3 regions of the Bradyrhizobium sp. WBOS07 genome follow, and region 2 is predicted to be linked to each of the others. Evidence: predicted binding sites of a transcription regulator. Region 2 holds the regulator's gene; each other region holds the start of a gene.
What was found. The regulator PhoB, encoded in region 2, activates phosphate uptake and scavenging genes when phosphate is short. The targets are predictions, from matches to a motif close to TGTCATNNANCTGTCAT.
Positions count from the first base shown of each region.

Region 1: a site for PhoB is predicted at 881-897, ahead of DCM79_RS14450 (DUF47 domain-containing protein). Genes of this name have one in related genera too.
Region 3: a site for PhoB is predicted at 1,227-1,243, ahead of phnF (phosphonate metabolism transcriptional regulator PhnF). Genes of this name have one in related genera too.

Region 1 covers NZ_CP029008.1:3,058,850-3,061,110, forward strand. Annotated here, with positions in the region: gene DCM79_RS14445 (inorganic phosphate transporter) at 1-123, opposite strand, end outside; gene DCM79_RS14450 (DUF47 domain-containing protein) at 194-838, opposite strand; gene DCM79_RS14455 (branched-chain amino acid ABC transporter permease) at 995-1,963, opposite strand; gene DCM79_RS14460 (branched-chain amino acid ABC transporter permease) at 1,965-2,261, opposite strand, start outside.
Region 2 covers NZ_CP029008.1:1,691,759-1,694,019, reverse strand. Annotated here, with positions in the region: gene DCM79_RS07910 (GcrA family cell cycle regulator) at 1-276, shown strand, start outside; gene phoB (phosphate regulon transcriptional regulator PhoB) at 547-1,254, opposite strand; gene phoU (phosphate signaling complex protein PhoU) at 1,278-1,994, opposite strand; gene pstB (phosphate ABC transporter ATP-binding protein PstB) at 2,006-2,261, opposite strand, start outside.
Region 3 covers NZ_CP029008.1:484,260-486,520, forward strand. Annotated here, with positions in the region: gene DCM79_RS02240 (carbon-phosphorus lyase complex subunit PhnI) at 1-77, opposite strand, end outside; gene phnH (phosphonate C-P lyase system protein PhnH) at 81-689, opposite strand; gene phnG (phosphonate C-P lyase system protein PhnG) at 694-1,158, opposite strand; gene phnF (phosphonate metabolism transcriptional regulator PhnF) at 1,278-2,006, shown strand; gene phnE (phosphonate ABC transporter, permease protein PhnE) at 2,187-2,261, opposite strand, start outside.

The sequences.
Region 1 (2,261 bases), 1.4 Mb from region 2:
CACGCGGGTGGAGACGATGGTCGCGATCGAATTGGCGGCGTCGTGCAGGCCGTTCAGGAAGTCGAACAGCAGCGCGACGGCGATCAAGCCGACCAGGATGGGAAGACCCAACGCGGCATCCACGGCGAGGCCCTACTTAAAGCTTGCGCATGATCTGAGCGGAAAACCGCTGCACACTTTTCCGGATCATGCGCTACACCTGCTCGATGACGATGCTGTTGATCTCGTTCGCGACGTCGTCGAAACGATCGGCCACCTTCTCCAGGTGGTCGTAGATCTCGACGCCGACGATGAAGTCCATCGCATTGCCGTCGCGGTGCTTGAGGAACAGCTCCTTCAGGCCGATGTCGTGGAGATCGTCGACGCGCCCCTCCAGCTTGCCCAACTCTTCCGTGATCGCGGTGAGCATGGCGACGTTCGGGCCGATCGACTGCATCAGCGGCAGTGCACGGCCGACCAGATTGGCGCATTCGATCAGAAGCCCGCCGATCTCGCGCATCGGCGGCTCGAAAGTGCGGACCTCGAACAGCATCACGGCCTTGGCGGTCTGCTGCATCTGGTCGATGGCGTCGTCCAGCGAGGTGATCAGGTTCTTGATGTCGCCGCGGTCGAACGGGGTGATGAAGGTGCGGCGCACCGCCGTCAACACCTCGCGGGTGATATTGTCGGCGTCGTTCTCGAACTGGTTGACGCGCTGGCAATAGACCGGTGTCTCCTCGCCCCCGTTGAGCATGCCCTGGAGCGCGATCGAGCCCTGGATCACCGTCTGGGCATGTCGGTCGAACAGGTCGAAGAACCGTTCTTCCTTGGGCAGGAAAGCACGAAACCATCGCATCATGGGGATAGGCTACCGGTTGGAAAATGGCCCGGCCCGAGGGGCCGTCATCGAACTGTCATAAACCATTTTCGAGCCGCGCGCGTGCCATCTCACGCCCGCGGAGCCGGATCATCCACCGCTTTCACGCGGCAAGTAAATTGACCTTAAATCAATTACTTAGAGTGATCTCCGGAAGTAATGCGCGATTTCACCGACGACGCCGCGGCGGAAGGTGAGCACGCAGACCACGAAGATCGCGCCCTGGATCACCGTCACCCATTGGCCGAAACCCGCCAGATATTGCTGCATGGCGATGATGACGAAGGCGCCGACCACGGGGCCGAAGATGGTGCCGAGGCCGCCGACCAGCGTCATCAGCACGACCTCGCCGGACATCGACCAATGGACGTCGGTGAGCGAGGCGTTCTGCGCCACGAACACTTTCAGCGCGCCGGCAAAGCCGGCCAGCGTGCCTGAAAGCACGAAGGCCAAGAATTTGTACTGGTCGGTCCGGTAGCCGAGCGAGATCGCCCGCGGCTCGTTCTCGCGGATCGCCTTCAGCACCTCGCCGAACGGCGAGTTGATGATGCGGAAGATCAGGAGAAAGCCGGCGAGGAACCCGGCCAGCACGACGTAATACAGCACCGTCGGCTTCGACAGATCGAAGATGCCGAACATGTGTCCCTGCGGGATGCCCTGGATGCCGTCCTCACCATGGGTGAACGGGGCCTGGAGGTAGATGAAGTACAAGAGCTGCGACAGCGCCAGCGTGATCATCGAGAAGTAGATGCCCTGGCGGCGGATCGAGATGTAGCCCGTGATGAGCGAGAGCACGAAAGCCGCGGCGATGCCGACGAGGATGCCGAGTTCGGGCGGCAAGGCCCACACCTTCAACGCATGCGCGCTGCAATAGCCGGCGGTTCCCAGGAACATCGCGTGGCCGAACGACAGCAGGCCGCCATAGCCGATCAAGAGGTTGAAGGCACAGGCGAGCAGCGCAAAGCACAGCGCCTGCATGACGAAGAACGGGTAGACGCCCGTGAACGGCACCGTGGCGAGCAGCAGCGCCATCACCACGAAAACGATCATCTCGTCGCGCATCGCGCGAGGGGTCACCGGCAGCGTGTCGTCCGTCAGGGTTGTCATATCAGGCCGCCCTTCCCGTCAATCCCGTTGGCTTCACCAAGAGCACCAGCACCATCAGCACGAACACGACGGTGTTGGAGGCCTCGGGGTAGAAATATTTGGTCAGACCCTCGATCACCCCGAGCGCGAAGCCGGTGATGATGGAGCCCATGATCGATCCCATGCCGCCGATCACGACCACCGCGAACACGACGATGATGAGGTCGGCGCCCATCAGCGGCCGCACCTGGTTGATCGGGGCCGAGAGCACGCCGGCGAGCGCGGCGAGGCCCACGCCGAGACCGTAAGTGAGCGTGAT
Region 2 (2,261 bases):
GCGCGCGGCAACACTGCGCTGGCGCAGGCCTTCGAGGTCGAGGTCGAGGCCGAACCGGTCACCTACGACAACGTGGTGCCGATGAGCCAGCGGCTGTCGCTGCTCGAATTGAACGAGGCGACCTGCCACTGGCCGGTGGGCGATCCCTCGAGCCCGGATTTCTTCTTCTGCGGCGGCAAGGCCCTGTCCGGCCTGCCCTATTGCGCCCAGCACTCGCGCGTGGCGTATCAGCCGGCGGCGGATCGGCGCCGCGCGGCCCCGAAGCCCACGCGCTGAGCTGCGCGGAATTAACTGACTGCAAAGACGGCAGCCGTCACGCGACGGCGCCTCAACCAACTCGGTGTCATCCCCGCGAACGCGGGGATCCAAAACCACAGGGCGTAATTGTTGCGCGAGATGGTGGCTTCGAGTCTTCGTCAAACCACGCCCTGTGGCTATCGCGACGAGCGCAAGCGCTCGCGCGGATGTCCCGGGCTCGCGCTGCGCGCGCCCCGGGACGACGACAGCTGAGATTGGCCACAGCTGCAGCAAACACCTCACCCGCCCTTACGTCTGCTCCGCCTTGGCGAAACGGTCGTCCAGCGCGTAGCCGGCGCCGCGGACGGTGCGGATCGGGTCCTGCTCGCGGCCGAGATTGAGCAGCTTGCGCAGGCGGCCGATATGGACGTCGACGGTGCGCTCGTCGATGTAGATGTCGCGGCCCCAGACGCTGTCGAGCAGCTGCTCGCGCGAGAACACGCGGCCGGGATGCTCCAGGAAAAACTCCAGCAGGCGATATTCGGTCGGGCCGAGATCGATCGGGCGGCCGGAGCGCGCGACGCGGCGCTTGTCGCGATCGAGCTCGATGTCGCCATAGGCCAGCACGGTGGCGAGCCGCTCGGGACTGGCGCGCCTGAGCAGGCCCTTCACGCGCGCGAGCAGCTCCGGCACCGAGAACGGCTTGACGATGTAGTCGTCGGCGCCGGTCGCAAGGCCCCGCACCCGCTCGCTCTCCTCGCCGCGCGCGGTGAGCATGATGATCGGCAGCTGCTTGGTCTCGGGCCGGGTGCGCAGGCGCCGGCACAGCTCGATGCCGGAGAGGCCCGGCAGCATCCAGTCGAGCACGATCAAATCGGGAATGTGTTCCTTGAGGCGGGTGTCGGCGTCGTCGCCGCGCATCACCGTCTCGACGTCATAGCCGTCGCCTTCGAGGTTGTAACGCAGAAGCTCGGTAAGAGCTTCCTCGTCCTCAACCACCATAATGCGTGCGCCCATGTTGTCGTCGCTCCTTGAGGTCTTCAGGTATTCGGGATCGTCGTGGCGAAATTGGTCATGTCGCCCTTCGGCCGCTTGTCGGTGATCGCCTGGCCCTCGATCATGTAGAACACGGTCTCGGCGATGTTGGTGGCGTGGTCGCCGATGCGCTCGATGTTCTTGGCGCAGAACATCAGATGGATGCAGAACGAGATGTTGCGCGGATCCTCCATCATGTAGGTCAGGAGCTCGCGGAACAGCGAGGTGCAGATCGCGTCGACCTCCTCGTCGCCCTTCCACACCGCCATCGCCGCCGGCAGATCGTGCGCGGCATAGGCGTCGAGCACGCTCTTGACCTGCTGCTGCACCAGGTCGGTCATGTGCTCGAGGCCGCGGAACAGCTTGAGCGGATGGAAGTCGGTCTCCAGCGCGGCGACGCGCTTGCCCATGTTCTTGGCGAGGTCGCCGATGCGCTCGAGGTCGGTCGCGACGCGCATGGCGCCGACGATCTCGCGCAGGTCCACCGCCATCGGCTGGCGGCGGGCGATGGTGAGCACGGCGCGCTCCTCGATGCGCTTCTGCAGCGCGTCGAGATCGGCGTCGATGGCGACGACGCGCTGGCCGAGCGCGACGTCGCGGCGGATCAGCGCATCGACGGAATCGACGATCATGCGCTCGGCGATGCCGCCCATCTCGGCGACCAGACGCGTGAGCTCCTGGAGGTCGGTGTCGAAGGCCTTTGCGGTATGTTCGGTACCCATGTTGCGTCTCCTCAGCCGAACCGGCCGGTGATGTAGTCCTGCGTCCGCCGGTCGGTCGGCGACGTGAAGATCTTGCTGGTGTCGTCGAACTCGATCAGCTCGCCGAGATACATGAAGGCGGTCTTGTCGGAGACGCGCGCCGCCTGCTGCATGTTGTGGGTGACGATCGCGATCGTGTAGTTCTCGGACAATTCCTGGATCAGCTCCTCGACCTTGGCGGTCGAGATCGGGTCGAGCGCCGAGCACGGCTCGTCGAACAGGATCACC
Region 3 (2,261 bases), 1.2 Mb from region 2:
TCGCCGCGCCGCTTGTGGGCGAGCAGGCGATGGGCGTTGTCGATGGCGCGTTCGCCGCCCTTGACTGCGACATACATGCTTCAGCTTCCCTTGCTCACGACGCGCGTGGTGCGGGGGATCGCGACCAATGCGTCATCGGCGACCAGCACGACATCGATGCCGCGCGGAAACAGCGCCTCGTTGACCTGCAGGCGCTCGAACAGATCGAACGGCTTGATCGACGCATCGAGCCTCGCGGCGCCGTCGATGCCGGGACCGCGCAGCTCGAAGCTGCGGCCCGCGTCGAGGCTCTCCACCTGGAGGATGATCGTGGTGGAGCGATCCGGATATTCGCTGGTGCCGAGCGCGAAGCGTTCGAGCGGCGGAAGCGCGGCGCCGTCGCCGATCAGCGCGAAGCTCGCGACCGAGCTATCCTGCACCAAGGGCGCGCCGGTGTGGAACTTCAACCATTTCGCCGCGTCCGGGCTCGCCGCCATCCGCGCGTCGAGCCAGAGCGGCGTGTCGTGGTCGAACAGCGTCAGCGCGATCGCGGCGGTGCCGCGCATCACCGAATCAGGCGCCCCCGCCATCGGCACGATGCGCTGGACCGAGCCCGGCCGGGCCATCGCGTCCATCACCGAGCGAAAGGTCGATTGCGCCGACAGCACCTTGTCGGCGAATCCCGGCGGCAATTCGGCAATCGTGGTCATGATCTCAGCCCTCACCGCGCACCATGGTGTAGAAGTCAACCTTCGTCGCGGCGGTCTCGGCCGCGGCCTGTTTGCGGCGAATCATAAGCTGCTCGCGCAACGGCGCGATTACATCCCGCTCCACCGCGCCGCCGAAGTCGCGGGACTGCACTAGCGCATCGCACAATGCGATCAACCGCGCCTTCTCGCCGTCGCGCCCGAGCGTGTAGCCGAAACCGACCTCGCCGGTGGCGAGCTTCACCGCTGCGCGCGACACCGTGGCTTCGCCGAGATTGAACGGCGCGCCGTCGCCGCCGACCCGGCCGCGCAGCATGACGAGGCCGTTTTCCGGCGCGCGCAGATCCTGATGGTCCGGAAGAGCGAAGTCGCGGAGGCGGGCGGCGATCTCGCCCGCCTCCGCGTGCGCCAGCACGGCCATCGCGGCCTTGCGCTGGGCTTGCTGGGTATTGTGCTGGGTCACCTGGTCCACCGAACCTTTGACAGAACTTGCCGCATCGAAGTTGTCTATGATAATAGACAACTTCATACGGACGCGCCATGACTGTTTCGTGACAAGTGCGTGATTTCTGGGCTAGGCTGACCGGCGATATGAGCATGCAAGACACTGCGTCGTCCGGCGTCGCGCTGTGGCGCCTCGTTGCCGACGGCATCGAGCGCGGCATCGCCGACGGCCGCTTCGCGGCCGGCGACAAATTGCCAGGCGAGATGGAGATCGCCGAAACCTATCGCGTCAACCGCCACACCGTGCGGCGCGCGCTGGCCGCCCTCGCCGAGCGCGGCCTGGTGCGCGCCGAGCGCGGCAGCGGCACCTATGTCGAGGCGCAGAAGCTCGCCTATCCCCTGCGCTCGCGCACGCGGTTCTCCGAGATCGTCGGTGCCGGCGGCCGCGAGCCGCGCGGCCAGCTGATCGAGGCCTCCGACGACGTCGCCACCCGCGAGCTGGCGCGCGAGCTGGGCCTGAAAGCCGGCGCGCCCCTGGTGCGGATCGAGGCGATCCGCCTCGCCGACCGCACCCCGATCTGCGTCTCCACCACCTGGCTGTCGGCCGAGCTGTTCCCGAATGCGGGCGCCGTGTTCGCGGCCACGCGCTCGATGACCAAGCTGCTCGCCCATTACGGCGTGCGCGACTATCGCCGCGGCGCGACCCGGATCACCGCCGGCATCGTGGACGCCACCGACGCGGCCAGGCTGGATCTCGCGCTGGGACGCCCGATCCTGGTGGTCGACGCCACCGACCACGATCTCCAGGGCAAGCCGTTGATGACCAAGCATTCGCGCTTCGCGGCGGAGCGGGTGGAGTTTCTGGTGGAGTCGTAGGCTTCTTCCCCTCTCCCCTTGTGGGAGAGGGTGGCTCGCCGCGGAGCGGCGAGACGGGTGAGGGGTATGTCTCCGCAAATACTCATCTAAGTTCGGGGCGACATACCCCTCATCCGGCGCTTCGCGCCACCTTCTCCCACAAGGGGAGAAGGAAATGGAATTCGTGGTGGGCACCTGTGGTCAGGCGATAGCGCGCCTTCCGATGATCGCAAAGCGCAGCTTGCCCGAGATGAAATCGATCGCGGCGACCGCGAC